DNA from 4 places in the Chitinimonas lacunae genome. Region 2 is predicted to be linked to each of the others. Evidence: predicted binding sites of a transcription regulator. Region 2 holds the regulator's gene; each other region holds the start of a gene.

Region 1 (7,462 bases), 2.9 Mb from region 2:
TCTGGGACGCGATGGCCTGTTGGCTTTCACTCAGCCGGTCGGATGGCTGGAATAGCCGGCTGGCTGCACCAGGCAGAACCTCACGCAGCATGGCTTGCCTCCTCACTGATCGAGCCAAGTACACAGCGCATCCCAGGCCATGACGCCTTACGCCACTCTGCGGCTGGTGCATTTCCCTGCCACTCGGCGTCACCCGCAACGTTGGTTGGCCTGGATCTGACACGCTGTATCCGAACCCTCCAACCTTGAGTGTTCCGGAAATGCTTTGACCGTGGACCACAACTTTGCGGACCTGGAGGCCAGTGCATTGCCAGCCGATTCGGCGTCAGCGTGGCCGGACCTCAAAGCACAGGCGTACAGCACTCCATCAGGCTTGGCGGTGACGCCGATTTAAATGGAAAGGCGCCAAGGCGGGAGATGGATGGGTTGTTGGTGGAGGCGAAGGGTAAAGCGGAGGCTAAAATTCACAAAAATAAACTTTCATGCAAAATGAATGCAAGATGTTTAGATGATTCTTGCCAAAAAATAAAATATTCGACAAATTCCAGCCAGATTACCGCCAAAGCCTCTGCCTCCTCTCTCCACACTTCGCGCCTCACCCCACCGCCCTTTGCTCTGCCCCCTCCTCGCCCAGCGTCCTGGCCGCCTCGTTGACCGTCAGCCAGACCACCCGACGTTCCTCTTCGCCGCAGTCGCTGTGGTAGCGCTTTTTGGCACCCAGTTGATTGAGGATCAGATGGGCATTCGCCTCCACCCCGGCATTTCCAAGACAAGCCTTCACACAAGCCAGTGCGCAGCCGTCGAGCGCCAGAATCGGCCGGCCGCTGCGGGCCAGCTTGACCAGGGCCGGCACGCCACCACCGACGCCGCTGATGCAGGACATTTCCGCCACGCCTTCCCGATCGAGCTCGACAGCCAGATCGTTGGCGAGCTGCGCCACGCTGGAGCAGCCCGAGCAGGCATAGACGAGGGGACGACGTTCGCGCGGCTTCATGATGGCTCCTAGGACAAGGGACTACTGCGCAGAAAAGCCGGGCGTTCGGTAGCGTCGAGCCAGTTCTTGACCAGCAAACCCAGTTCGGTATCACCGCTGATCCGTAGCCGGCGTTGAAAGAACAGGGTGTCGGCATCGACCTCGCCGCGTAACAGCCCGAAGAAATCGATGGCCGCAGCGCCCAGTTCCAGATCGACCGTCTTTCCCCAATAAGGCCGGAACTGGCCATCCTGGCAGCGGAACAGGCAACGCAGGCCCAGATCGCTGACATCGATGGCGAAACGGCGGCCGTTCAGTTCAGGTGGTGGTTCGAGCCAGCGGCAACGCTGGGCCAGCGCCAGCCCGGCTGTGAAATGCAGCGACAGCAAGGCAGGCGGCAGACGCCGGCCCAGCTTGGCCAGCCCAGGGGGAAAAGGTGGCAGGGATCGCATAAGGATTCCGGAAAAAATCGATTCAAACAGCGGCACACAAAAGCCTGGGACAACAAGTCAGCCCCGGCTATGCCTCCTCCAGCCAATCAATACCAGCGCGGCCATGCCAGTAGCCGTTACAGCGCGCGATGCCGGCCGGCGGTGCCACCGCTTCAGCGCTCAGCCCGCGCCGTAGCCGGTCAAGCGCGGCGATGGCCGCTTCGGTGCCGCTCGAGTGCGGGCTGACCCGCCAGACCGCCGCGCCCAGGGCGGCAAGCTCGCCCGCCTGGGCCAGCAGGTCGAGACATTGCCCCGATTGGGTCTGGATGCCATTGATCGCCAGGAAGTCGGCCGATTCACGGGTACGCAGATCCAGGCCGTCCGGGTAATCGATACAGCGGAAGCCGCACTCATCCTTGCGCAGATGGAAATGTCGGGCGGTAAAGCAGCGTGCCGAGAAAGCCAGCGGCATCCGGCCCCACACCATGACTTCGCATTGCAGGGCCGCAGGTTTTTCTGCCAGCAGCGTCTGGAGTCCTGGCCGGTCGAGCTCAAGCGGCGCCACGAAACGTTCGGCCCCCAGATCCGCCAGCCAGGACAAGGTCGCGCCGTGATAGGCATTGAGATGCGGCCCGGCCACGAAGGTCTGGCCCGACAAGGCGCGGATCGCACCGATTTCGCCGACTTCGAGCGGAAAATCGGTCTGTGCCGCCAAGCGCTTGATCTGGCTGATTTCCGCCGCCGATTCGACCAGGGTCGGGGTCGACAGATAGACCTGTTTCCCCGCCGCTTTCAACTCGCTTGCCAGCGCCTGCCAGTCGGCCAGTCGCAACTCATGGCGGCGGCTACAGACGGTTTCGCCGAGATAGACGATATCGACCGGGCTGTCGGCGATCCGGGCATAGAAGTCGAAGGTGGTCTGGCGCGGCCAGTAGTAGAGCAGCGGACCGAGCGAGATCCGGCAATCGCTTATTTCCATGGTCGGTCGAACGCTCCCTGGGTGGTTTGCGAGCCCTCAGCCTGGCGGGCCAGGCTGGCCTGCCAGTCGGGTCGCACGGCATAGCGGGCGGGGGCGGCATGGGCCGCGTCGAGGGCGGCGCGCAGGGTGCTCACCACCTGGGTCACATAGGCCGGACTGCGCTGACGGCCTTCGATCTTGATCGCCCGCACCCCCATCTCGGCCAGACGGGGTAACAGGCCGAGGGCGTTAAGACTGGTCGGCTCTTCCAGGGCATGGTCAAGCCGGCCTTCGACATCGAAGCGACCTTTGCACAGCGTCGGATAGGAAGCCGACTCGCCGGGGCCATAACGGTCGATCAGCAGTCCGTTGAGTCGGGCATCGAGATGGCCGTCGCGTTCGCTCCAGCGCACGGCATGGGCGGGTGAACAGACGCCCCGGTTATTGGGGGAGTCGCCCGTGGCAAAACTCGACAGCAGGCAGCGGCCTTCGGCCATCACGCACAGGCTGCCAAAGCCGAACACTTCGATTTCCACGCTGGTCTGGCGGATCAGCCGCTCGATTTCCTGCAAGGTCAGCACGCGCGGCAGCACCACGCGCCGGATGCCGAAACGCTCGCGCATCAGCTCGATGGCGTCGGCATGGGTGGCCGAGCCCTGCACCGACAGATGCAGCCGCATATCGGGGTAGCGATCGCGCGCATAGGCCAGCAGGCCCGGGTCGGCCAGAATGACGGCATCGGCACCCAGGCCATGGGCGGCATCGACGGCTGCGTGCCATTCTTCGGCGCGGCCCGGTTGGGGAAAGGTATTGATGGCGAACAGGACTTTGCGTCCCATCTGGCGGGCCAGGGTGAGGCCGCGTCGCAGATCGTCGTTGCCAAAGTTGAGGCCCGCGAAATTGCGGGCATTGGTTGCATTGCGAAGACCGAGGTAAACCGCATCGGCCCCGGCTTTGAGCGCGGCCTGCAAGGCAGCGAAACTGCCTGCCGGCGCGACCAGTTCCATAGGTTGGGCGGGAAGGTTCATGGCGGCCAGTCTAGGCAGGAGCACAAGCGGTCGCCTTGTCGCAGATCAAGCCTTAGGTGCGGAAGCCGCCACAGCCGGCGCCTGTTGCTGCAAGGCGCGGAAGCGGCCCAGCACGCTCAGCAGCATTCCCCCCAGCCAAGCTTGCGACAGCGCGAAAACCAGACCCGCTGCCAGTGCAAACGGTGCCGGCGCCAGCGGCAGCACAAGCAGCAGCAACCAGGACAGCAACACCAGTGCCGCCTGGGTCCGTTGCCAGACGGGCGAGAGCAGCGTTTGCATCGCCGGTACGCGGGTCCGGGCCGGCAGCCGTTTGCGCAGATGCAGCCAGACCAGAAACGGAATGATCTTCCCCAGCATCGCATTGACCGGCAGTACACCGCCGCCGACCAGGGTCAGCGTTCCCAGCCACCAGCCAAGCGGCCAGCCGGACGGCAACCAGGGGGCGGCAAACGCGAGCAAGGCGGCCAGAAACCACGAAGTCAGGCTGACCAGCCATAAAGGCCAGGCCGGATCATGACGGCGGCCGGCCCGCACCACAGCCAACAGACCCAGCGTCGCCAGCAGGGCCAGCAACAGGGCGCCTACGGTCTGCCATGGCAGCGCCAGCCCGAACAGCGCAGGCAGTCCCGCCAGCAAGGGCAGCCAGATCAGCCAGGGCAAGGCGCCATCGAGCCGGGTCGGCCAGCGGGGCGTCTGCCAGAACATCGGCAGCACCGTGGCGGCCACCCCACCCAGCAACACTGCCAGCCACCCACCCAGACCCCAGCCGACATGGAGGTCGAGCACCGTCCATAGCGGCAATTGCCACCAGCCGGCCAACATACCGGCCAACCCCGCCCCAAGAGCCAGGGTCAGCAACAAGGCCAGGGCGATATGGCGCAGTACCCGGGTGGTCAGATTCATCACGACGATGCGCTGTCCCACCACGCCCAGCAGCAGCGCCACCAGCCCCAGCGGCAACGCCCCCGCCAGTGCGGCCACGGCAAAACCACGCGGGTCGCCCCCGAGAAAGCCCCAGCCCAGGGCCGTGGCGCTGAGGGTGCAGAGCGGGGCAATCCACGGTGCTACCCAGCGCACCCATGGCACCGGCACACCGGCCAATACCGGGAAGAGCTGGAACAGGGCTCCCAGCATCACTGGCAATAACATGCCGACGGCCAGCAGATGGACCAGACAGAGGCTGATCGGCGCAAATCGCTCGGGCAGACCGGCCGTCGGCCCGAAAGCCAGCGTCAAGCCGGCGATCATCCCGAGCCATGGTGCCGGCAGCAGACAACCGAACACCACGCCGGGCTGCGGCGCCTTGTCGAAGTCGAGTGCCGGCGCGGCTGTCATGGCGACACCACCATATTATCCTCCCCGACCACCCGCTCCAGATCGGCCACACGGAGCCGGCACATCGGGTAGAGGACGTTTTCTTCCTTGACGTTGTGCTGCTGGATCATCACCAGCAAGGTATCGACTTCCGACAGCAGCACCTGGGCATCATGCTCACGCAGCGGTTCGCGGCAGTTTTCCAGCAGCTCAAGAATGCAGGCATGCTCGTCGCGCATCACCACCGTCGGACCAAACCGCATCCCGGTTGCCTGCTCGAAGGCGGGGAATAAGCGCGTTTCCTCGAGATTGAAATGCCCAGTCAACGAACGCTCGAAGGCGGCAAACCGGCGTTCCGCCTCCGCCCAGTCGCCGTCGCGCACTGCCGCTTCGACGGCGGCCAGCTCATCGTCGGCCTCATGGTGCTGATTCAACAGCAGGAAAATGGGGTCCATGGCGCTTTGCTCCAAGGCAATGACAAGAGTGGTCATCGTATGCCCTGCCTGGTTGCCCGGCCTTGATCGCAGGCAATTCCATGGGGAGTGGATCGGTGAAGCGCTTGATGGCGGTCAAGGGATCGGGATAGAGGGGTAAGGTGGGGCTGGGATAGCGGACGCAGGAGTATTAGAAAGTAATCTGCAAAATACTTGCAAGCAGTTACCTTATTAATAAAGAGAAATAAATAATATCTAACTCCACCACTCGATTGCCGCCTCCACTTTGCCTACGGACACCGCTTCAACTATCCGCTTCTGCGCAAAAGCACGATCCGGGTGTCCAGACGGCCCATCCCCGGATCGTCGGAAACGGCACGGCATCAGGCCAGTTTTGTCGATGCCTTCTCATCCGCCTGCCATTCGATCCACTGCTCGCCCTCGCATCCGCTTGAACCGGCACAGCCGCCGCACGATCTGGCGCAGCTGGGCAAGCGCCGTTCGACCAGCACCACCCGGCCTTTGCGCAGCCAGGGTTGCAGCCGCTCCAGCAGCGCTTCCTCGCTCAAGCCGCTCTGCCTGCTCAACTGCCGCAACGGCAAAGCACCTGTCTCGATCAATCGTTTTCTCAGATCGGCCAGCAGCATCGTTTCTATCCTCTCAGCAGCACCAATCGACGCGATGGCAGCAACAGCCCCACTCCACTGAGCGCCAGCAAGGCGACCACGGCGGGCAGGATCGGCACTTGTCCGGCCGCGACGACCCGATATAGCCAGGCGACGCCATAAGCAAGCGTCAGCGTCCAGCCGGCGGAGAACAGCATCCAGCGGGTGCCGACTTCGGCTTTGAGTGCAGAGAGCGCGGCGACGCACGGGGTATAGAGCAAGACGAACAGCAGATAGGCGAAGGCCGTACCGGCGTCGCCGAAACGTGCCAGCAGCTCGCGGTTGGCGGGGTCGGCAGCCGGACGCTGGGCAGCCTCGGCCTGGAGTTGGTCTAGCCCTAGCGGGTCGGTCAGTGAAGCCGCCAGGCCACCGAGCTTTTCAGGGAGGGTGTCCAGCGCAGCCGAGACTTGGGCGCCGATCGTCTCCGGCCCCGCGGCTTGCTCGGCCCCGCCGCCAAGTCGGCCATAGGTCGCGAGCAGCGTGCCGGCCACCGCTTCCTTGGCGAGGACGCCAGTCAGCAAGCCCACTGTGGCCGGCCAGTTGTCGGAGCGGATACCCAGTGGTGCCAAGGCTGGCGTGACGGAACGGGCAGCGGCGGCCAACAGGGAGTCGTCCGGCGCCTCGGGGCGCAGTTGCAGCTCGGTGTCGATCGATGCCAGCAGATTGACCACCAGCACCATCGGTACGATCAGCTTGCCGGCGCCGAAGACGAAACCGGCCAGCCGATTGAGCACATGACGTGTCACATTGCGCAGATCAGGCGCATGCCAGCTTGGCAATTCCAGCAGTTCGCCGCTTTGATCGCCGCGCAGCCAGGCATGGCGCAGCAACAGGCCGGTAGCAAAGGCCACGGCAAGCCCGATCAGATAGAGACTCAACACCACCAGTCCACCCTGAGTGGGGAAGAACACGGCAGCGAACAATACATAGACCGGTAGTCGGGCGCCGCAGGAGACAAAGGGAATCATCATCGAGGCCAATACCCGGCTGGTGCGGCCTTCAAGAGTGCGGGTAGCCAGAATCGCTGGGACATTGCAGCCAAAACCGACCATCAACGGTACAAACGCCCGGCCAGGCAGACCCAGCGAGCGCATCAAGCGGTCAACCACGAAAGCGGCGCGGGCCAGATAACCGCAGTCTTCCAGCAACCCGAGCGCCAGATAGAGGCAGCCCAGCGTAGGAATAAAGCTGGCCACGGTCCGGATGCCTTCGCCCAGGCCATTGGACAGCAACACCACCGCCCAGGCCGGCGCCTGGACCGCTTCGAGCAACTGGCGGCTTCCGGTCACGAACAGTGCACCTGCCAGGCCGTCGAACGCCTCGACAAAGGCACCGCCCACGTTGACCGACCAGCCAAAGGTCGCGTACATCACCAACAGGAAGATCGGCAGGCCCCATATCCGGCTCAGTGCCCAGCGGTCCCAGTGCTGGTGCACGCTGGCGTCTCCGCACCGCAGCACTGCCAGCTCGCACAATTCGGCGATCCGGGTGTAGCGGGCGTCGGCAACCGCAATATCGGCCTCGTCGCCATAGATCGCTTCCAACTGCCTGCATTGTTCGGCCACCTGCATGATCGCCGTGGCGGGCGCCTCCAGACTGCCTTCGAGCGCACACAGGGCATCGAAGCGCCCGAGGCCGGCGCTGCCGAGCACGGAAAGC
Region 2 (7,462 bases):
TCCAGATCAAGGTCTATGCTGCCGGGGAAATCGTACCGGGTCTGCAGGCGCTCGACGCCGTGCAGCAGGGGACGGTGCAGCTCTGTCACACGGCGGGCTACTACTATGTCGGCAAGAACAAGGCATTTGCCTTCGATGCCGCGCTGCCTTTCGGTCTGACCTCGCGCCAGCAGGCAGCCTGGATGTATTTCGGCGGCGGCATGCAGCTGATGCGTGATTTCTACCGTGAATTCAATGTGATCAACTTCCCCGGCGGCAATACCGGGGCACAGATGGGCGGTTGGTTCCGCAAGGAGGTGAAGTCGCTCGCCGATGTCAAGGGCCTCAAGATGCGCATTCCCGGCATCGGTGGCGAAGTGTGGGCACGACTCGGTGCCGTGCCGCAGACGCTGGCTGGTGGCGATATCTATCCGGCGCTGGAAAAGGGCACGATCGATGCGGCGGAGTGGGTGGGTCCCTACGACGACGAGAAGCTCGGCTTTTATAAGGTGGCCAAGCACTATTACTACCCGGGCTTCTGGGAACCGGGTCCGCAACTGTCCTTCCTGGTCAATGCCGCCGAGTGGGCCAAGCTGCCCAAGCATTTCCAGGCGGCTTTCGAGGCGGCGGCGGCCGAAGCCAATATCACCATGCAGGCCGAGTACGATGCCAAGAATCCGCTGGCCCTGGCCAAGCTGCTGCAAAATCAGGTGAAGTTGCTGCGCTATCCGACCGATCTGCTCAAGGCTGGCCAGACGGCAGCGTTTGCGATTTATGAGGAAGAGGCGGCCAAGAATCCGGCCTTCAAGAAGATCTACACCGAGTGGAAGAAATTCCGCTCGCTTGAGCACGCCTGGTTCAATCTGGCGGAAACCCAGCTTGAGAGCTTCATGTACAGCAATAAGGTCAAATAGTCAGGCAAGCACTGGCAATGAAAAATAACAAGCCAAGAGGGTGCTATAGGGGAGGATAGATGGAGTTAAAAACTAAATAAACAGAAATCCAGGCGGATCATCCGCCCTGATGCAGAACCCGCGCCTTGATCGGACGCGGGTTTTTCGTTTCCGCCGCGCGCAGGCAAGAAAAAACCGACCCGTAGGTCGGTTCTTTCTGCACGGCGCTAAGAAGCGAATTACTGCTTCGGAGCTTCAGCCGGGGCCGGAGCCGGGGCAGCCGGAGCGGCAGCGTCAGCCGGAGCGGCCGGGGCAGCAGCCGGAGCGGCGGCGTCAGCCGGAGCAGCCGGGGCAGCGGCGGGGGCAGCAGCGTCAGCCGGAGCAGCCGGGGCAGCCGGAGCTTCGGTCGGAGCCGGGGCCGGGGTGGCTTCCGGAGCGGGTTCGTTCTTGGAGCAAGCGGTCAGGGCAACGGCCAGCAGGGCAGCAACGAGCAGAGATTGTTTCATTTTTTACCTTTGACAGTGATAGTTCAGAACACAAGTACGCAAAGCAATCGACCGTTGATCGAGGGCTTTAAATTAAACCTTTGACGCATCAAAGACGACCGACTAGAAGATTCTAACAGCTTTTTGGCGGCTGGGAATAGGGCGTGCAGGGGCTCGCATCGGGGTTTGATGCTAATTTGTTGTTTTTGATGGGTTTTTTGCTGTATTTGTCCAGAAAAACCCAGGGTTGGCGCGATGAAAGGAAATTGTCAGATAAACAGCCGTCGCCCCTCACTGGGCGGTACGGCAATTTCCCACATCGACTCGAAGCGCTGACGGCAGCCAGCAATGGTGCGGCCCTCGCTGGTCGCTTCGCCCCGCATGGCGTCGGCGTGGTAGCGCCGCACCAGCAGGCCATCGGCCAGCAACCAGTTTTCCCGTTCGGTCTTGTGGCTGTCGTCGATCAGCCGGACTTCAAACGCATGGCCATACACCGCCAGGAGCGAAGCGAGCCGGGGACAGTGGCGATGAAAATAGTTGTCGTCATGCAACAGCAGGCGGACTCTGGCGAGCCGCGAACCGGCCAGCATCCGTTTCAGGGCATCGGCACTGGCGCGCTCGGCGGCGCCGGCGGCTGACAGATCGATATCGAACCAGTCGACGCGGCGGGCAGCCTGCTGTAGCGCGAACTGGATCTCGACGCGGTATTGCTCCAGGGTGTCGAAGGGACGGGTGGTCATCGTGCTTGGTTGCTGAGCCAGCGTAACAGTTCCCAAGCGGCCCAAACGAATAGCAGACCTCCCATGATCTGGCGCACCCGGCCATGCTGGCGCCAACGGCCCAGGCGCTCGGCCGCCAGTCCCATGGCCAGCAGATTGGGCAGGGTGCCCAGCCCGAAAGCCAGCATAGTGGCGGCACCGCGTTCCGCTGAACCCGCTGCGAGCGCGCCCAGTGCGGCGGTGTAGACCAGTCCGCAGGGCAGCCAGCCCCATAGTGCACCGGCAGCGAGTGCGCCACCTGGACCGCGAATCGGCAACAGCCGCTGTAGACGCGGTTGCAGATGACGCCATAAGCCGCCGCCCAGCCGCTCGATCCGGGTCAGCCATGCCGCCCAGCCACCGAGATACAGTCCCAGCGCCATCATCAGCAGCAAGGAGACCAGATACAGCCCATGCTGGACCCAGACTGCATAGGGCAGCCAGGCAATGACACCGGCCACGCCGCCCATCAAGGCACCGATCAGGCAGTAGCTGCCGATGCGGCCAAGCTGGGTGGTCAGCAACAAGGGCCAGCGCGGCCGGTCCGCCGGCAGTTGCAAGGCGATGGCAGCGCTCAAACCGCCGCACATGCCAAGGCAATGCACGCCGCCCATCAAACCGGCCAACCACCAGCCAGCCAGATTGGCTAGAAATGAGGAATCGAACATCGAGAGAGCTTAGCAAAGCCCCCCTGGGGCGTCATCCTACTGGGCTGGTCGGAGGAGACGGCGCGATGGTATCGGCTGAGGCCAGGCGGGAGGGAAGTGCTCAGGCCACCTCTGTCTGACAGAAGGGCGAGAAGCCTCTACATCGCTTTCATCTGTCGCAGTGGGGCGGTTGAGAACCAGGCCGCTAGATAATGCGCGAGAACCGCGCCATATCGCGTGCCTCGCTCAGATAGCGGTCAAAGGTCAAGGCGACTGCCCGTGCCAGCAGGCGGCCGCGCGGCGTGATAACGATGCCGTCGGTTTCCAGCTCGATCAGGCCATCGGTGGCGAGTTGTTCGAGCCGTGGCCATTCACGCGCGAAGTAGTGGCGGAAGTCGATCAGATAGGCGGTCTCGATCGGTTCAAATGCCAGTTCAGACTGGCATAGCAGCGCCTGGATCACCGCCCGCCGCACCAGATCGTCAGCATTGAGCGTCAGGCCACGGGCGATCGGCAGGTGGCCCCGGCGCAGGGTATCGTAATATTCGTTGAGTTCGCGCTGGTTCTGGCTGTAATGCGGGCCGATCTTGCTGATGGCCGAGACGCCCAGGCCGATCAGATCGCTGTCGGCATGGGTGGAATAGCCCTGGAAATTGCGCTGCAAGCGACCTTGGCGCAGCGCTACCGCCAGTTCATCGTCAGGCAGGGCGAAATGATCCATGCCAAGGTAGAGATAGCCGGCTTCGAGCAGGGTGCTGACCGCTTCCTGCAATAGTTCGAACCGCAGCGCCGGCGGCGGCAGCTCGGTCGGGTTGATCAGGCGTTGCGGCTTGAAGCGTTCGGGCAGATGGGCATAGTCGTACAGTGCAATCCGGTCGGGACGCCAGCGCCGCACCGTGGCCAGGGTGGTGGCAAAGCCCTTGGCACACTGGCGTGGCAGGCCGTAGATCAGGTCGATATTGATCGACAGAAAGCCAAAGCGCCGACCTGCCATGATCGCCGCTTCGGTCTGTTCGGCCGACTGCACCCGGTTGATGGCTTGCTGTACCGATTGGTCGAGGTCCTGCACGCCCAGGCTGATCCGGTTGAAGCCCAGCACGGCCAACTGGGCCAGGGTATCGGGCGCGAGTCCGCGCGGATCGATCTCGATCGAGCATTCACTATCGGGCTGACGGTTGAAATGGCGCTCCAGCATCTGCATCAGCCGCTTGAGCTGGTGCGGCGCAAAGAAATTGGGCGTGCCGCCACCCAGATGAAGCTGGTCTATCGTGCTGTGCTGGTCGAGCAGGTGGGCCTGCTGGGAGATTTCCAGCGCCAGATGGTCGAGATAGAGGTCGGCGCGCGAGTGGTCGGTGGTGACGACCTTGTTGCAGGCACAGAAGTAGCAGTCGCTCGAACAGAAGGGCAGATGGACATACAGACTGAGCGGTCTCACCCAACCGAGACGACGGCTGGCCAGAGCCTGGGCATAGCTGTCTGCATCGAAGGATTCATTGAGGCGATCAATGCTCGGGTAGGAACTGTAACGCGGCCCAGCCCCGCCATAGCGCCGAACCAGCTCGGCATCGAAGGCTACATCTTGCGGCAGAGGGAAAGCGGAGATGGCCATGGCGCGATACCGGGGTTAGGTTGTTCGTAGTGTAAATAGCGGGCAAAATTCCCACTTTGACCTCGATCAAGCGCAAGGGGCTACCGATGCCGTCGCAGCCAAGACCGGTACAGGAAATCAAAGAAGTCTTCGCCTTACCGCAGCTCAAGGCCGTGTGCTCCAATTGCAGTCTGCGTGAACTGTGTCTCCCGCTTGGCCTGACGGCCGAGGAAATGGACGCCCTCGACCGCACCATCCACCAACGTATTCCCGTCAAACGCGGCGCGACCCTATTTCGTGCCGGCGACTCGTTCCGCTCGATCTATGCGGTACGCACCGGTTTCTTCAAGACCTGTGTCAGCGCCGAAGACGGCCGTGAGCAGGTCACAGGCTTTCATATGTCAGGCGAGCTGATCGGGCTCGATGCGATCGGTGTCGAGCGTCACGGCTGCGATGCCGTGGCGCTGGAAGACTGCGAAGTCTGCGAGCTGCCGTTTGCCCGGCTCGAAAGCCTGGCTCGCGATATTCCCGCCCTGACCCGCCATTTCTATAAATTGATGAGCCGAGAAATCGTGCGCGACCAAGGCGTGATGCTGCTGCTTGGCAATATGCGGGCCGAGGAGCGCTTGGCGGTATTCCTGCTCAATCTGTCGCAGCGGCTTGCCGCGCGCGGCTTTTCCTCCACCGGTTTCCATCTGCGCATGACCCGCGAGGAGATCGGCAGCTATCTTGGCCTCAAGCTCGAAACGGTCAGCCGGGCTTTTTCCAAGTTCCAGGCAGACGGCTTGCTCAAGGTACAGAACAAGTATGTCGAACTGCTCGACCCGGTCGGACTCAAAAACCTGCTGGGCGGTTGCGCCAGCTTGCAAGGTCAATAATCTGCCAATTCCAAAAAGACAGATGCAAGACTTAGTCTTGCAATGTTTTTCTTGTGGAAAAAAACATGCAAAAAGTTGCTTTACGCGCCGCCCTATTGTTGCTGGCTGGTGCCGCAGCCCAGGCGGGCGGTCTGGCTCAGCTCAAGGTCTTTGTCGATACCACCCAGGCCTTCCAGGCCGAATTCAGCCAGACGGTGAGCCAACCGGGCGGCAAGAAGCCGCAGACGGCCAGCGGCGTGGTGGCGATCCAGCGGCCGGGCAAATTCAACTGGCGCTATCAGCAGCCCTACGACCAGCGGGTGGTGGGCGATGGCAAGAAGGTCTGGATCTACGACCCCGACCTCAACCAGGTCACGGTCAAGCGGCTCGATCAGGCACTCGGTTCGAGTCCGGCAGCGCTGCTGGCCGGCAGCAACGACCTCGAGCGTGCCTATCGCCTGAGCGAGCAGGCGGGCCGTGATGGGTTGGAATGGGTCGAAGCGAGTCCGCGTTCGCGCGACAACACCTTTGAAAAAGTGCGGATGGGCTTTCGCGATAACCAACTGGTGCAGATGGAGCTGAACGACAATTTCGGCCAGACCACCCGTATCCGCTTCGACAAGGTGGTGCGCAATCCCCGGCTCGATCCCACCCAGTTCAATTTCGCCCCGCCGCCCGACGCCGATGTGGTGTCGGCCGACCAGCAGTAGAGGAGCGGCGTTCGCGCCGGGCCGCCATGACTGCCGATCTGTTTTCGCATTCCCCCCGTGCACCGCTGGCCGAAGCGTTGCGGCCGACCCGGCTCGATGAGGTGATCGGCCAGCGCCATCTGCTCGGACCGGGCAAGCCTTTGCGGCTGGCGTTCGACGCGGGCCGGCCGCATTCGATGATCCTGTGGGGGCCACCTGGCGTGGGCAAGACCACGCTGGCCCGGCTGACTGCCAGCGCCTTTGGTTGCGAATTCATTGCCCTGTCGGCGGTGCTGTCGGGCGTCAAGGATATCCGGGCGGCGATGGAGCAGGCGGAGCTGCATCTGGCACAAGGTCGCCCGACCATTCTGTTTGTCGATGAAATCCACCGCTTCAACAAATCGCAGCAGGATGCGCTGTTGCCGTTTGTCGAATCGGGGCTGGTGACGTTCATCGGTGCGACCACCGAGAACCCGTCGTTCGAGGTCAATTCGGCACTGTTGTCGCGGGCCCAGGTCTATGTGCTGCGCGCGCTCGACGAGGCGGAACTGCGCGAGCTGTTTGCCCGGGCGCACAGACTGACACTGGCCCAGCTCGACTTCACGCCCGAGGCGGTGGATATGCTGGTCGCCTATGCCGATGGCGACGCCCGCCGTTTGCTGAATCTGCTTGAGCAGGTCGATACGGCGGCCGGCTCCTCGGGCCTGCGCCAGATCGATGCCGCCTTTCTGCGCGGCGCCCTGGCGCTCAATGCCCGACGCTTCGACAAGGGCGGTGATCAGTTCTACGACCAGATTTCGGCCTTGCATAAATCGGTACGCGGTTCACATCCGGACGCCGCGCTGTATTGGCTGTGCCGGATGCTCGACGGCGGCGCCGATGCCGCCTATCTCTCGCGTCGGATCGTGCGGATGGCCTGGGAGGATGTGGGGCTGGCCGACCCCAAGGCGCTCCAGATCGCCAACGATGCCGCCGCCACCTACGAGCGGCTGGGTTCGCCCGAAGGCGAATTGGCCCTGGCGCAGGCGGTGATCTATCTGGCCGTGGCGCCCAAGAGCAATGCGGGCTATCTGGCCTTCAAGGAGGCGATGGCCTTCGTGCGGCAGGACAAGTCGCGCGAGGTGCCCGTCCATCTGCGCAATGCGCCGACCAGGCTGATGAAGGAGCTTGGTTATGGCCGCGAATACCGTTATGCCCATGACGAACCCGAGGGCTATGTGGCTGGTGAAAATTACCTGCCGCAAGGCATGGCCGAGCCGACGTGGTATCGTCCGGTCGCGCGTGGCCTGGAGATCCGAATTGCCGAGAAGCTCGCCCATCTGCGTGAGCTTGATCAGGCTGCGGGTAAGCCCTAGTAGTATTTTCCCCAATCATTGGAAATAATCGCGCCGGTCTTCGCCGGGATCGGACGCTAAGTCTTGATTTGTTTTGAAAAAACAGTGTTTCCCCAGACGTGCCGGTTCGACCGGCTGCGGCGACCGTCGTCAGGCGGGATTTCCCCGCGTTCCTTCTCCGTTCCCCATCCGCGATGCCTGGGCAGCCGGGTCATCGGGAGAGGACGCATCC
Region 3 (7,462 bases), 2.9 Mb from region 2:
CACTTCGCTGATCGACACCGTGATCTGCTGGATCGCGGCAGCGGCCGAAGAGCAGGCATGATGCTGATCGCGGGCCGATTCGTCGGAGACACGCACGCCGTTGTGGACTTCCTCGGTCGCATAGGCGACTTGGTCGGCCACATCGCCGATACCCTGTACCGTCGCCTGGATCGACGCGGCCAGCTTGTCGGCCCGGTGGGCGATGGTGCCGATCACATCATGGCGGTTGAGGATAAAGCGGCGGCGCAGGTCGCCGGCACATAGGACGTGTTCCAGCCAATCAGCCAGCGCATGAAGATCGCGTCGGGCGCGGGGCAACAAGATCAGCAGGAAATAGAGTCCATACAGCAGCAGTGCCGCACCGAGCAGTGTGCCTGGACCATGATCGCCTTCGAACAGCAGCGAGCCTCCCCCCAGCACCGCGCCCAGACCGGCCAGCAGCATCTGGGTCGGTAAGGAATGCAGATGACGTTGCCAGATCGAGCGGCGCGGCACGACCCGGCCATGTTCGATGGCCAGCGATTTATCGCCGCTCCGCACTCGTCGGTAGGCGGCGTCGGCCGCAGCGACCTCTTCGCGGCTGGGACGGCTGCGTATCGACTGATAGCCGACGACCCGGCCGTTTTCGCGCACCGGCGAGACATTGGCGACCACCCAATAGAAACCGCCATCCTGGCGCCGGTTCTTGACGATGCCGCGCCAGGGGCGGCCGGCCTTGAGGTCACGCCACAGGTCGGCAAAGGCTTCGGACGGCATATCGGGATGGCGTACCAGGTTATGCGAACGGCCAAGCATTTCCTCGCGCGAAAAATTGCTGATTCGGACAAATGCTTCGTTGGCTTCGACGACCACCCCTTTGAGGTCGGTGCGCGAATAGATGAATTCGTCCTCAGGCAACAGGACTTCGATATCAGTAACCGGCAGATTGATTTTCATGAGTAGCTCGCATTGGCGGCGAAGAGCTTCCTCCTGAATATGTTGTCCGTCCTGGCTGGCCCGGTTGGCTCACTGGCCGTAGAACTGTGCTTCGAGTGCGGCGGCATCGTGGATATATACATCGCGGCCATCGACCGAGATATAGCCTTTGCTACTTAACTGGTGCAGCAGCCGCGACAGGGTTTCCGGCGTCAGGCCGAGCTTGGAGGCAATCACGTTCTTGTTGAATGGAAATTGCACCTGTTGGCCATCGCGCGGCTGTTTCAAGAGAAAGCCGATCACCCGCTGCGAGGCGTTTTGCAGATTGACGGTTTCGATGTCCTGTACCAGGGCGTGCAGTCTCAGGGAAAGCCCGGCCAGCATCCGGCGGGCAAAAGAGGGATCGCGGTCGATCGCCGCGTAGATATCGTGTTTGTCGATCCAGAGCAGCAGCGTGTCTTCGAGCGCCTGGGCCTGGACCATATAGGGTCGGTCGAGAAACATCACCGCTTCACCGAACGCCTGACCGGCGCTGAAAAACTCGATGACTTTTTCCTGACCGCTGACTGAGGGAATGGCGAGTTTGATGCCGCCTACCGCGACCACGTACAAGCCGTGTGCCGGGTCGCCGCGTTGGAAGACAAAGCCATGTTTGGCTACCCGTACTTCCTGTGCCGCCTGAGCCATCAGTGCAAGCTGTGCCTCGTCAAGATTGCGGAACAGCGGCAAATGGGCCAGCAGCGATTCGATGTCGAGTTTGTGGGCCATGATGCGGGGGTCCGGTGGAAGGCAATACGGTTCATGCTAGGACTCGGCGCCCGCACGTGAAATCGGTCTAAATGGCTAGTCTGTCCGGATAGGCCTCCCCCCCATTCGGACTAGAAAAAGCCGGCAGGCCGATTCTGCGGTGCCGACAACAAAAAATAGGGTGCGTCAGCTATATGTCCAACGCACCAAGATGTCGGCACACGATGCCGATCAAGCGGAGAGCAGGAAATTCCCATTTTTTAAAAAATTGGGAAAACATGATGCTAGATATATGGCTGGATATGTTGATAAATAAACATAAATTGGAATGGCTCTCTATCAACCTCCATCTGCCGATTCCCTCCCACCCGCTCAAAGCGCAATCAACCCGAGCTCCAAACCCTCCAACAGACTGGACCTTCCTCAACCTCTTCGGGCTATTGCCGGTAATCAAAGCGTTCAAACCAACGATGAAGCGATTGCTGCGCCGTTTCGCTCAACCAGGCCTCGGGCGGTTGATCGGGCGTACTGCGCTGGTTCTGTACGGCGTAATGGCGGACGCCGCGCTCGGCTAGGCTGCGGGCCAGGTCCAGCAAGGCCGATTCGGCAAGCCAGCTGGGATGCCAGGTGGTACGGCATTCGAACTCGCAGTTCGCGTCGAGCAGCATTTCCAGGCTGATGGCGGCCGGCCAGTGGCTGCGTTGGCGACCGGTAAGCTGGTCGTAGTCCTCAGTACGGGTCTTGATATCGAGGCCGACCCAATCGAGCGCCGGCAAGGCAGCGGCAAGCCGGTTGGGATAGATGCCGGCGCTGTGCAGGCCCACCTTGAAGCCCATCGCCTTGACCGTGGCGACCATCTGCGGCAACTGGCTCTCCGACAGCGGTTCGCCGCCCGAGAACACCACCGCATCGAGCAGACCGCGTCGGCTGTGCAGCCAGTCGCAGACCGCTTCCCAGTCGTAGCGGGCGTGGCGGGTCTGTAGATGCGGGTTATGGCAGTAGTGGCAGCGCCAGGGGCAGCCGCCGATAAACAGCACGGCGCTGAGCTGGCCCGGCCAGTCGAGGCTGGAAAACGGCACCAGCCCGGCAATGGCCGCCTGCTCAGGCCGCGCCGGCCCGAGCAGCGGGGCCGGCGCGGCTGCCTCAGACCTCGCGCGGTTCGGCGAAGAAGCGGCGTTCATGGAATTCTCCCTGCTTACCGGTGTTGAACGAGCTGACCGGCCGGTGGTAGCCCATTACCCGGGTCCAGATCTCGCAGCGGGTGCGTTGCGCCTGCGGCAGTTGGTCCGACGGACGTTCCAGCGTTGGGGTGGTCATGGTTGTTATCTCCTGGCTTGGGGTTGGGATGCGTTGGGTGACGTGCCAATAGCTCGGCGTCACATTTGGGACAGAATTCATGCCGCCCGCTCAGATAGCCATGGCGCGGGCAGATCGAGAAGGTCGGAGTGATGGTCAGATAAGGCAGACGGAAGTTGGCCAGCGCGCGCTGTACCAGCAATTTGCACGATGTCGCGCTCGATACGGCCTCGTTCATATAGAGATGCAGCACCGTGCCGCCCGTGTATTTGCCTTGCAGCGCTTCCTGCATGGCCAGCGCCGTGAAGGGGTCGTCGGTATAGCCGACCGGCAATTGGCTCGAATTGGTGTAGTAGGGCTGCTCGGCCGTGCCGGCTTGCAGAATATCGGGCCAGCGTTTGCGGTCTTCGCGGGCGAAACGGTAGGTGGTGCCTTCGGCCGGCGTCGCTTCGAGGTTGTACAGATGGCCGGTCTGCTGCTGGAATTCGGCGATCCGGCCGCGCACATGGTCAAGCAGCCGCAGCGCCATGGCCTGGCCGTCCGGCTTGGCGATATCGAGCCGGTCGCCGCTGAAATTGCGGATCATCTCGTTGAGCCCATTGACCCCGAGCGTGCTGAAGTGGTTGCGCAGCGAGCCCAGGTAGCGCTTGCTGTACGGATAAAGTCCCTGGTCCATATAGCGCTGCACGACCTTGCGTTTGGTCTCCAGCACATCGCGGCCCAGATCGAGCAGACGATCGAGCGCCCGCAGCAGCCTTGCCTCATCGCCGGCATGAAGATAACCGAGCCGGGCGCAATTCACCGTCACCACCCCGACCGAGCCCGTCTGTTCGGCCGAACCGAACAGGCCGTTGCCACGCTTGAGCAGCTCGCGCAGGTCGAGCTGCAAGCGGCAGCACATCGACCGCACCATATGCGGTTCCAGATCGGAGTTGAGGAAGTTCTGGAAATACGGCAGGCCGTATTTGGCCGTCATCTCGAACAGCAGATCGGTATTGGGATGGTTCCAGTCGAAGTCGGGCGTGATGTTGTAGGTCGGGATCGGGAAAGTAAAAGCCCGGCCGCGCGCATCGCCGGCCATCATCACTTCGATATAGGCGCGGTTGATCAGGTCCATCTCGGCCTGGAGTTCGCCGTAGCAGAACGGCATTTCCTCGCCGCCGATATAGGGAATCTGCTCGCGCAGATCGGCCGGGCAGGTCCAGTCGAAGGTCAGATTGGTGAATGGGGTCTGGGTGCCCCAGCGGCTGGGGACGTTGAGGTTGTAGATCAGCTCCTGCATCGCCTGCTTGACCGAGCGGTAGTCCATCGCATCGCGGCGGACGAACGGGGCCATATAGGTATCGAAGCTGGAGAAGGCCTGGGCGCCGGCCCACTCGTTTTGCAGGGTGCCAAGGAAATTGACGATCTGGCCGATGGCCGCCGACATATGACGCGGCGGCGTGGCTTCGACCTTGCCGGGGACGCCGTTGAAGCCTTCGGTCAGGAGCTGGCGCAGCGACCAGCCGGCACAGTAGCCACTCAGCATATCGAGATCATGGATATGCAGATCGCCCGCCCGATGGGCCGCGCCCGCTTCGGGGCTGTAGAGATGTTCCAGCCAGTAGTTGGCGGTCACCTTGCCCGCCACGTTGAGAATCAGCCCGCCCAGGCTGTAGCCCTGATTGGCGTTGGCGTTGACGCGCCAATCGCGCTGTTCGAGGTATTCCTCCATGCTGCTTTCCACATCGAGCAGCGTGCCGCCCAGCGAGCGGAGTTGGGCGTGCCGTTCACGATAGACGATATAGGCACGTGCCGTGCGCCAGTAGCCGGCGGCGACCAGCGCGGCCTCGACCTTGTCCTGGATCGTTTCGATGCCGGGTTCGCCGTCGCCCAGATTGAGGCATACCCGGCGGCTCAACAGCCCGGCAACGGCCTGGTCGAATTCCCCGGTGGCGGCACCTGCTGCGGCGATGGCGGCGGCGATCTTTTCCGGGTCGAAGGCAACGCGGCGACCGTCGCGTTTGATAACGTGCTCGATGGACATGGGACACTTTATCTAGTGGTTGTGCGGCGAGAATAGCACTAGATATTGTGTATGGTGCCCACCCGGCCAGGCTTGCTGGGAAATGCTTGATCGAGGTCAAGCGCTGCTTTGGCCTAGGGTTTCCGGCGCTCGATCAGCCGTTTTTCGGGTTGATTTTTCCCGCAGTGGTGAGGAGGGTGGTTGGAGGTGATGGAGTGAACGCCATGTCTTGCTATTTCCACCAATATTGGGTCACTGCCTGGATGGTTAGCATCGCGTCTCTATGCCGATCAGTGATGGTTAGCGGAATCATGACAATATGGCAGCGGTTGAAACCGGTTCTTGGCTTGGGCATGGCGCTTGGGCTGTCCTGTACGACGGCACAGGCATGTGCCGTGGTGACGCCCGAGGGCAAGAAGGTGGTGGTGACGGGCGAAGATGCCTTGATCATCTGGGACGCCGCCAACCGCACCGAACACTTTATCCGCCGCGCCAACTTCCGCTCCGACACACCCGAGCTGGGCTTTCTGGTGCCCACACCGACCCGTCCACAACTCGCTCGGGCCGATAGCAGCTTATTCGACCAGCTCGAACAGTACATCCGCGAACATGAACAGACACTCGCCCCCGCCCCGGCTGCAGAGGCGGCTGCGCTTCCCGCCGATGCAGAACCTGTGACGGTGCTGGAAACCCGCAAGATCGGCAATTACGAAGCAGCCGTATTGGCCGCCAACGATGCCGCCGCGCTCAATGGCTAGCTTGGCCGCCATGGCTACCCGTCCCGCCCCGAATTGACCGAATGGCTACAGCGCTATACCCGCCAGGGTTGGATATTGACGGCATTTCGCTTTACTGGTGCCGGAGCCGGTCAGATCGATAGCGGGGCGATCAGGATGAGTTTTCGCACCGACAGGCCGTTCTATCCCTACCGCGAACCCAAGGGAGCAGCCCCAACCGCTGTGGAGACCGAGTCGCGCTATCTGAATGTCTACCTGCTTACCCAAGGCAGGATGCAGGCAAGTCTTGGCGAGCAGGGCAAGGCACCCGGCCATATACTTTTTGCCAAGGCGCTCGATGCTGACTTCAGCGAGCAACTGTTGCATAGCGCGCTGGGCGACGCGACCCCGGCGGCGAACTCCTGGTGGGTGACGCAATTCGCCGATTATTCCTTGGCCCGACCGGGTGATGACGAGCTGTATTTCCACCTGGCTGCCGAGCAGAGTCCGGTCGGAGTGGCGACGGATTCGGATGACTCGAAGTGGCTATTGGCCTGCGCGGTGGTGGCAGTGGTCCTGCTCGGAGTCTTGGGGCTCTCCCGATATGGCGCCAAAGATCAGTCAACCTGATGCAGGGGGAGCAGGAGAGGCAGTGGCGGGAAGGTGTCTGCCTGTTCCGAACCGCTAAGCGGAGAGTGGTTGACCACTCTCCACTGTTACAGCGAGCGCTCAGGCCTTGCGCAGATAACACGCCTTCAGCATGAAGTTGCCAGCCTCCATGCGGCAATCCACCTCGTGGTCGCCGCCTGAGACCAGACGGATGCTTTTGACTTTGCTGCCTTGCTTCAGGGTGATCGAGCTGCCCTTGACCTTCAAATCCTTGATAAGCACCACTGCATCGCCATCCTGTAGCACATTGCCGTTGGCGTCCTTGACGACCGTGGCTGCTTCATCCGAAGCGACATCGGCCTGCATCGGCCATTCGTGACCGCAATCGGCGCAGATATAAAGCTCGCCATCGGGATAGGTATGTTCCTGCGTACATTGCGGACAGGCGGGAAGGGTGGTCATGGTCGGTTCCGATGGCTCAATGGAAAAAGGCCGGCGAGTATAGCCGCCGGCCGGGGTGGGGGCCATGAGGCAGGACAGGCTCAGATGGTCTTGGAATAGCGCTGCATCGGCTGCCCCAGACGCAGATAGCGGTCGAACACCATGGCGATATTGCGCACCAGCAGTCGGCCGCGTGGCAGTACCTGGAGCCGTTGTCGATCGAGGGTCAACAGGCCGTCGGCGGCCAGCGTGGCCAGCTTGTCGCATTCCCAGGCGAAATAGTCCGTAAAGCGGATATCCCAACGCTGTTCGATTGCCGCCAGATCGAGCGTGAACGCACACATCAACTGCTGGATCAGACTGCGGCGCAACTCATCGTCACGGCTGAGGGTGATGCCGCGCAGCAGCGGCAACTGACCGGCGTCGAGCAGGGCGTAGTAGTCCTCGGTGCCGCGCACGTTCTGGCTGTAGCTGTTACCGACCTTGCCGATGCCCGAGACGCCAAGCGCCAGCAGGTCGATATCGTCATGGGTCGAATAGCCCTGGAAGTTGCGGTGCAGCGTGCCGGCGCGCTGGGCGATGGCGAGTTCGTCGTCGGGCAGGGCGAAGTGGTCCATCCCGATATAGACATAACCCGCCTCGCTCAGTCGGCTGATGGCGAGACTCAGGATATCGAGCTTCTGATCGAGCGAGGGCAGCTCGTCTTCGTTGATCTGACGCTGGGTTTTGAACA
Region 4 (7,462 bases), 3.0 Mb from region 2:
AAGGCGATCTCGGAAGGGTAAGGCTCGCGCGGGCTCTCGATCAGATGACGCACCACGGCGTTTTGCTTCAACTGCTCGGTCCGACCGGTCAGGTCCTTCCACATCAGGTATTTGGCGAACGAGAAGGTAGACAGCACCACTTCCTCGACCACTTCCCAACCCTTGATATCGCGCACCGCCGCCGCCACCCGGCGCCAGATGCCGGCCACATCGAGACCCTGCTCGTCCTTGGGCAGCTCGCTGTCGTCGATGCCCAGTTGCAGGCGGAAATCCTGCCGCAGCATCTCGATCAGGGTCGGATTGAAACGCGGCTCCTCATCATGGAGCCGCAGCGCAAAACCCGAGCGCACGCTTTTACGCTCCAGTGTGACCGGCACCAGGATCAGCGGCGCCTTGTGCCGTTTCTCGCTGCGCGCATCCTGGGTCCAGGCCAGGAAACCCAGCGCCAGATACAGGGTATTGGCCCCATTCTCCTGCAAGCCGGTACGGGCGCTGCGGTACAGCTCGACCAGACGCGCTTCGAGCGCTTCGCTGTCGAGCGCCACGAACACTTCCTTGCGCGCCAGGGCATCGAGCGCCAGGGCATGGCGCAGGGTTTCCCGATCGCGGCTCTCCACTGCCGGGTCGACCACCGTCATCGCCACGGGTCTGGACAGCAGTTTCAGGCTCTGCCCGCCGGCCAGCAGGTCTTCGAGTCGTCCCGGGTCCGGCGCATCGAGCGGCAGCGACTTCTTGCCGGCGCGGAAACTCAACAGATTGTTGCGCAGCGACAGATCGAGCAACTTGCGCTGCCAGCGGGTCAGACGGTCTTCGGGTCGGTTGGGCGTGGGGTGCAATGAATAGGAAGGCAGATCGGGCGCCGGCTCGAACAGCGGCTCGACCGTGCCGGCTGCCACAGACGGCGCCAGGGCAAGCTGCACTTGATGGCTGTCGAGCGGTTTGATCCCTTGCAAGCGGGCACGGCGGATATCGACCGCCAGCTCGAACGCCTGCTCGCGCACTTCGGCAATGGCCGCTTCGCCGCTGTCGCTGGCCTGCCGGAACGACGGCACGGGACGCTGGGTCAGCAGCACCGGATCGAGCAGAATCAGCTCACCCAGCCGGACCCGTTTACGCAGCGCCATCACATCGTCCACCACGGCATGGCCGAAGGTTTCGTTCTGTAACCAGACCCCGGCCAGCGCATGGCCTTCGATAAACACCACCAGTCCGGACAGGCCGGCCTGCTCCAGCGCGGCGCAATACAGCAGTGTCGCATCAAGGCAGGTCGCCAGGCCCGCTTCGACCACGCGCGACGGATTGCGGATCTTCTGGCCGCGATGCTCGAAGCTGGCCGGTGGCTGGGCGTAATCGAGCCCCAAGCCGCCCAGTGCCACCCAGATCGCCTGGGCCAGCGTCCAGGCGCCGGTCGCCCCGGCCTGATAACCGTTGATCGCACCACTTTGGCCGGCCTGACGCAGAATCTCGGCCGCCCGCTTCAATACCCGCTCCACGGCTGCGTCGTTGGGCTGGACAAAGGCAGCGATCATCTCCGGACTGCTCGCCAGCCCGCCCCACTGGTTCTGCGGCAGCAGCTCGACCGTCAGTTCGCGGCTGGCCAGTACCTGCGCCGGGTTGTCGCGCTGATGCAGTGCAAAGCGCACCGTCGCCGGCCGCGCTTCGGTCAGCCGGCCCAGCAGACCGGCATCGAGCAGCAAGTCCAGATTGTGCGGCCGGCAGGTGTCGCCGGCGCTCATCGCATCGATCCGCCAGGTCTTGCTGTGCAGAAAAGGCGGCTCGGCCACCACCGTCAGCGCCAGGTCGCCCAGATCGGTGTTGCTGCGCACCGCCAGCTCGCGCAGCACCGGACTGCCATGCTGGCAATCGGCCAGATTGAGCTTGGGCACAAAGGTGACATCGATCTGTGGCGCGGCTTGCAGGTCGACGACGGCAATGGTGGCATCCATGATTTTCCTGTTCTGTTCTTTCATCCGCTTCCAACAAGTCAGCAGTTAAGCGAAAGAATATTTAATTTCTTATTAAACATAGCAACAGATCTCGCAGATATTTTGCACAAAATATTTATCCTGCTTATCCCCCGCTCTACGGCATCCTCAGATCGGACACCGCCTCCCCCTCTCCCAACCATGCGCCCCCTGTCACTCGTCACCTAGAGTATTTCCACTGAAGTAGGCATCGCAGCAAGTCTGGTTGAGTGCCAGGAGCCGGCATTTTGAGGGCCGGACCCACTGACGCCGAATTGACTGGAAATGCCCTAAGCACAGCCATATCAAAACATCCTCGCAAAAGCCGTCTGATCAAACAGAAAACGGCTGCGGCGGCGCAGATTATACGAAGATGGCTCAGCCGCCACAGCGGCCGACGCCAGCTCGCTCAGCCCGCAAGGCTGGGCGCAGCGCCGGCCTTATGACCGGCACACCGAAAGCGCTGCCCCATCTCACCCTCGATCAGCAGGTTCTGGTAGTCCCCGCCCGTATAGTCGGCGATCACCCGCTGCCAGAAAGCGATGGCCGGCTTATTGCGGGCCAACTGGACCATTTCCCAGCAGCCGGGCAGACGGTCGAACAGGCACTGCGCCGCCAGACGCCCCCAACCCCCGCGCCGATGCTGGCGCAGGACAAAGAACTCGCTGAGCCGGTAATCCGCCTCGACACTCCTATACGGAAACGGCCTGGCGCCAACCAGCGCAAAGCCCAGCGGCTTGCCGTCGAGTCGGAATAGAAAAGGACGCACACGCGGATCAGCCGGCGCCAGCCAGGTGGGCAGATAGTCGGGCGTCCAATGGCCTGTGGCGTCGAGCTGGTAGAAATCGCTGAATTCGGACAGATCGTGCAGATAGAGCGCGTAGAGCTGACGAAACAGCCCCTGCTCGGTCTGCAACAACGGTTCGACGGTCAGTGAGGAAGAGGACATGGACGGCAGAGTCTCCGCAGAGTTGGTCGGATTGGCAGAATAAAGGCGAAAGCGCTGTAGCGGGGCTTTCTTCTGAATAGGCCCGACGGATAAAGCTGGATTCCGGCAGCGATGCGACTCGGCCGGGGTGAGGTTGGGTGACGGGGAAGTCTTGGACGGGATGAAGGAGAGGCTTGGGCCAGTTTTTTGGGGGCGGCCGCGTAGGGGCGAAGCCGCTTATTTAGGGCCTTTCCGCTGAATGCGGAATCGAAGCCTGGTTGAGTAGCGTGCCTGGGCCTTGTGGGCTGGACACGCTGACGCCAACGTGGCTGGAAAGGCGCTAGCGTGCAGACCGGTAACGAACCGGTCGCGGACGCTCTGGGAAAGCATGAGTTTCAGCACATCCATCGTGCTATGTGAACACCATCTGCCTCCGGACGCGGCTTAGGCCGCAAAAATATCGAGCCATTCGGGTGCGGTCAGCAATCCGGGCATCTTGATATCGCCCAGGCGGCGGCCCTGGGTCAGCATGCGGGCGATATAGCGATGCTGCGCCTGCCGCACCCGCCGCGCTGCCAGGGGCTGCAACTGGCCCAGCGCCCGGGCATAGGCGTATTGCGGGTTGCGCATCAGCCGCGATTCGACCCGATCTGCCGCGCCGGTCGCCTCATCGGCATCGCTGTCGAACACCAGCACATAACGCCGGCTCGCCGCGTCGGCCACCAGTGCCCGGAAACCGGCCAGATCGGCCAGCGCCCGCTGGACGAATTCATCGGTCAGCTTCTCGCCCACCAGATCGCTGCTCAGATTGCCGCGCCCGACAAAGCGCAAAGCCGGCTGTCCGCCCGGGCCGTGGCCGGTACAGGTGACGATATCGCCGGTGCGGTAGCGGTAGAGGCCGCCTGCCGTCGTGATCACCACTTCGTAGCGGCCGCTGATCACGATCTCATCGGCTAACAAGGGCTCGCCGCCCTCGTCGAGAAATTCGAAAAATCCGCTGTCCTGCGACAGCAAGGCCTGGCCGGTCGATGAATCGGGAATGCTGACCACCGCCTCGGTCGACAGCAGCCCCTTGGGTTGCAGCGTGACCGAAGGAAACAGCCGGCGCAGACGGGCGAAATACGGCCGGGACGCACCGTCGGCCCAGCAACTGATCAGTTTGAGACCGGGCCACAGGATGGCCGGGTCGTCCTTGCGCAGATACTCGTCCAGCCGCTCAAGCGCGGCCGGATCGGGCATGACTTCGCGTGTCCCGAGCGTCCCGCCGCGCCCGAGCAGTTCGCGCAGTGCCTCGGCCTGGTCGGGAATCGCTTCGAGCAGCGACAGAAAAAAGGTGGGACTCCATACCGATACCAGCGACAGATCGTGGCAGGTCAGCAGATCGCGCAAGGTGGCCAGTTGCCACGCACCGAGTTCACGACAACCCGCCACGGCCAGATCGACCGCCGACAGCCGGGCAAACAGCGGCAGCGCTTCGGGGCCGAGATAGTCGGCGTCCGACAGACCATAGGGCACCTGCGGTGCCGGCTCAGGCAGGGAGCGGGTGGCCGGGCTGATCGCCCAGTAGGCGTGGCCGGTGCCGATGTTGTAGCTGCGGATCACGTCAGCCAGCCAACCGAGCAGCGCCCGGCGAAAATCGGCCAGCGAATGGGCGCTGTAGGGAATCAGCTTGGCGCCGCCCCCGCTGCCACCGGTCGATTCGCAAGCCACCGCTCGCCCCGCAAACAGCACATCGGCTTCGCCGGCCGTGACCCGGTCTATCCAGGGTCGCAGCGTGTCGTAATCGACCAGCGGCAGCCTGGAGCGAAAACTGGCCAGCGCGCCCGAGCCATCGAGCCCATGGCCGCGCAGATATTCGCAAGCCGCATTACGGCGCAGACAGTCGGCCAGCCAGGCGGCCTGGGCCGTGCGGCAGCCCGGTCGGCCGATCAGCTGACGCTGCCCCAGCAGATAGAGTTCATGCCATTCGCTCATCGTTTGTCGCCTCGCTCAGAAACTCCGGCTGGAAACCCTGGCCGGCTCGACTCTCGGCCAATTACTCAGGTGACGCTTCAGGCTGGAACCGCCCGGTCCGATGCCGGGCGAGAGACAGGAGAAATTGTCATAAATCAACAATTTCTCCATTTTTCATAGGTATATCTTGCACAAAACAAGCAGTTTTTTATTAATTACGCCTACCATCTGCGACTTTATCGATATCAGGATTGCCAATCGGCTGAGAAGGGAATGTTATGTGTCAGCGCAGCCTGTGACGGCGAGGGTGAAGCGGCAGGTGGCTTCGCCCGGCTGCGATTGAGGTGAGCATAGTACAGACTGGCCGCGGTATTCCTGCACCAGACCGACGGCTATCGACACGCTGACCGGCGGCCTGGGCGGCAACCGCCCGTCTTTCCCTTGATGCCGATCAGTTCGCGCCCAACGGGATAGGTAGAGAATAAGAGCCTGTTCACTTTGATCGATACGGACTGGCCATGTTGACGATAGGAAGTAGTGCCGCGCCAGGCTTTGACGACCCGATCGCGCTGTTGATGGCCTGCCACGACAAGGTTCGGCGCTTTGCCGCCCTGAGTCTGCGGCTCGACCGGCACCTGGCCGAACGCGGCCTCGATGAGGAAGCCAGTGTCGCAGCGAGAAATATCCTGCGTTATTTCGATGTCGCCGCCGGCCTGCACCATGCCGACGAAGAGGAAGACCTGTTTCCGGCCTTGCGCCAGCTGGGTGACCCGCAGCTCGACCGCGCCATCGCCGAGCTTGAAGCCGAACACGAACAACTGGGCGATTTGTGGCGTGCCATCCGTCCGTGGCTGGAGACGGTCGCGCAGCATGGCCAACCCGTGCGGCCGGCCGAACTCGAATCGTTTGCCAATCGCTATCCCGCCCATGCCGAACGTGAGGAGCGCGAGTTGTACGGCGCGGCTTCCCGACTCGATCGGGCCACCTTGGGCCGGATCGGCCGCAATATGCAAGCCCGCCGCGAGGTGAAGTCATGAGCCTGACCGTCTTCGACCAACCCCAATCCGACCGTCCCGTTTCCTCGCTGCAAAGGCTGTTGCGGGTGCCGCACCGGCTTTATTTCAGCGCAGGCGTGCTGGCGCTGCTGAGCCTGGCCCTGTGGTGGGCCGTGCGCCTCGGTGTGCCGCAGAACAGCGCCTATCCGGCCATGCTGATCCATGCGGTACTGATGCCTTTGGGCGTCTTCCCCCTGTTCATGCTCGGATTCATCTTTACGGCCGGACCGCGCTGGCTCAGCGTCCCCCCGGTCGGTGGCCATCCGCCGATTGCGCTGGGCTATCTGGCCGGCCTGCTGCTGGCGCTGGCTGGTTTCACCCAGGGCGGCAGCTGGCCGGCGGCGGGTCTGTTATTGATGCAGATCGGCTGGAGCATCGCCACGCTGCGCTGGCTACAGTGCATCCAGCGCAGTCAGGTCGAGGACAAGCGCCATGCCATGCGCCTGTTCTGGGCCATGGCGGCCGGGGCGATTGCCCTGATGCTGGCGCTGTTATGGGTGAGGTCAGGCGAAGGCATGCTCTGGTGGCAATCGCGTCAGGTCAGCCTGTGGGCCTTCCTGCTGCCGGTATTCCTGATCGTGTCGCACCGGATGATTCCCTTCTTCACCCAATCGGTCCTGCCACAGATCACCCCATGGCGGCCCTACTGGCTGCTCGATGGCTGGCTGCTGCTGAGTGTCGCGCTGGTGCCGGCCGGGCTGGTCGGTTGGCCGCTGCTCGAAGCGACGCTGGCCTTTGTGCTGGCGGCTAGCCTTGGCCATGCAAGCTGGCGCTGGGGGCTGTTCGCCAGCTTTGGCAACCGGCTGCTCGCCATGCTGCATCTGTCGTTCGCCTGGCTCGCTCCGGCACTGCTGTTGCAGGGACTGTCCGCCCTGGGCGTCCAGGTCGGCGCCGCCCCCGCCCACGCACTGGGCATGGGGTTTTGCAGCACCATGCTGGTGGGCTTCGTCACCCGGGTCAGCCTTGGCCACAGCGGTCGGACACTGGAAGCCGATCAGCGCTACTGGGCCATCTATCTGGGTCTCCATGGTGCGGCGCTGCTGCGTGTCGCCGCTGCCCTGTTTGCCCTGCCGGCGCTCTGGCTCCATCTGGCCTCGGGTCTGTGGCTACTGCTGATGTTTGCCTGGGCCTGTCGGGTATTGCCGATCTACTGGCAGGCAAGGGCTGATGGGAAGCCGGAATAATAGAAAATATCCTGCAAAACATTCGCAAGATACACAGCCGTTCTCATTGAAAAATAAACATCCTATCGATCCATAGCCAAGCCCCGCCACGCAACAGACCCTGGCGGGGCTTGACAAGGCTGAATGCTCAGCGCTGCTTCGATCTCAGCTTCTGCAAGGCCACCTGAGCCGGCTTGTCACCTGCTGCCGCCGCCTGCTTGAGCAGCGCCTGGGCAGCTTCGCGGTCGCCTTTCTGCTTGCGGTCGAGACGGATCAGCGCCGCATTGTAGGCCGCGATCGGATGCGACAGCCTGGCCGCAGCCTCGAAGGCTTGCAAAGCCCGCTCGGGACAGAGCAGCAGGATGTCCGCCCCGACGCCCACATGGAACAGTCCTTCCG

Evidence for each region. The regulator FNR, encoded in region 2, switches genes on or off when oxygen is low (the NO sensors DNR and NnrR bind a similar motif). The targets are predictions, from matches to a motif close to TTGATNNNNATCAA.
Region 1: the regulator FNR is predicted to act here: its motif matches at 5,264-5,277, upstream of ACFOW7_RS06690 (hemerythrin domain-containing protein).
Region 3: the regulator FNR is predicted to act here: its motif matches at 5,071-5,084, upstream of ACFOW7_RS06590 (ribonucleoside triphosphate reductase).
Region 4: the regulator FNR is predicted to act here: its motif matches at 5,287-5,300, upstream of ACFOW7_RS06560 (hemerythrin domain-containing protein).

Annotation. Positions count from the first base shown of each region.
Region 1 covers NZ_JBHSBU010000001.1:1,593,459-1,600,920, forward strand. The annotation lists gene ACFOW7_RS06660 (aldehyde dehydrogenase family protein) at 1-55, shown strand, start outside; gene ACFOW7_RS06665 (putative zinc-binding protein) at 596-994, opposite strand; gene ubiT (ubiquinone anaerobic biosynthesis accessory factor UbiT) at 1,003-1,425, opposite strand; gene ACFOW7_RS06675 (U32 family peptidase) at 1,493-2,383, opposite strand; gene ubiU (ubiquinone anaerobic biosynthesis protein UbiU) at 2,374-3,390, opposite strand; gene ACFOW7_RS06685 (hypothetical protein) at 3,436-4,725, opposite strand; gene ACFOW7_RS06690 (hemerythrin domain-containing protein) at 4,722-5,159, opposite strand; gene ACFOW7_RS06695 (FeoC-like transcriptional regulator) at 5,522-5,785, opposite strand; gene feoB (ferrous iron transport protein B) at 5,791-7,462, opposite strand, start outside.
Region 2 covers NZ_JBHSBU010000001.1:4,521,213-4,528,674, forward strand. The annotation lists gene ACFOW7_RS19360 (TRAP transporter substrate-binding protein) at 1-893, shown strand, start outside; gene ACFOW7_RS19365 (hypothetical protein) at 1,112-1,378, opposite strand; gene ACFOW7_RS19370 (DUF7931 domain-containing protein) at 1,627-2,097, opposite strand; gene ACFOW7_RS19375 (sulfite exporter TauE/SafE family protein) at 2,094-2,783, opposite strand; gene hemN (oxygen-independent coproporphyrinogen III oxidase) at 2,968-4,371, opposite strand; gene fnr (fumarate/nitrate reduction transcriptional regulator Fnr) at 4,458-5,228, shown strand; gene lolA (outer membrane lipoprotein chaperone LolA) at 5,294-5,917, shown strand; gene ACFOW7_RS19395 (replication-associated recombination protein A) at 5,944-7,251, shown strand.
Region 3 covers NZ_JBHSBU010000001.1:1,572,817-1,580,278, reverse strand. The annotation lists gene ACFOW7_RS06610 (methyl-accepting chemotaxis protein) at 1-936, opposite strand, end outside; gene ACFOW7_RS06605 (Crp/Fnr family transcriptional regulator) at 1,006-1,683, opposite strand; gene ACFOW7_RS06600 (anaerobic ribonucleoside-triphosphate reductase activating protein) at 2,100-2,843, opposite strand; gene ACFOW7_RS06595 (hypothetical protein) at 2,806-2,898, opposite strand; gene ACFOW7_RS06590 (ribonucleoside triphosphate reductase) at 2,858-4,984, opposite strand; partial or broken gene ACFOW7_RS06585 (DUF2330 domain-containing protein) at 5,188-6,309, shown strand; gene ACFOW7_RS06580 (zinc ribbon domain-containing protein YjdM) at 6,409-6,750, opposite strand; gene hemN (oxygen-independent coproporphyrinogen III oxidase) at 6,831-7,462, opposite strand, start outside.
Region 4 covers NZ_JBHSBU010000001.1:1,563,803-1,571,264, forward strand. The annotation lists gene ACFOW7_RS06545 (DUF4011 domain-containing protein) at 1-1,946, opposite strand, end outside; gene ACFOW7_RS06550 (GNAT family N-acetyltransferase) at 2,374-2,913, opposite strand; gene ACFOW7_RS06555 (GH3 family domain-containing protein) at 3,337-4,866, opposite strand; gene ACFOW7_RS06560 (hemerythrin domain-containing protein) at 5,364-5,882, shown strand; gene ACFOW7_RS06565 (NnrS family protein) at 5,879-7,084, shown strand; gene ACFOW7_RS06570 (hypothetical protein) at 7,212-7,462, opposite strand, start outside.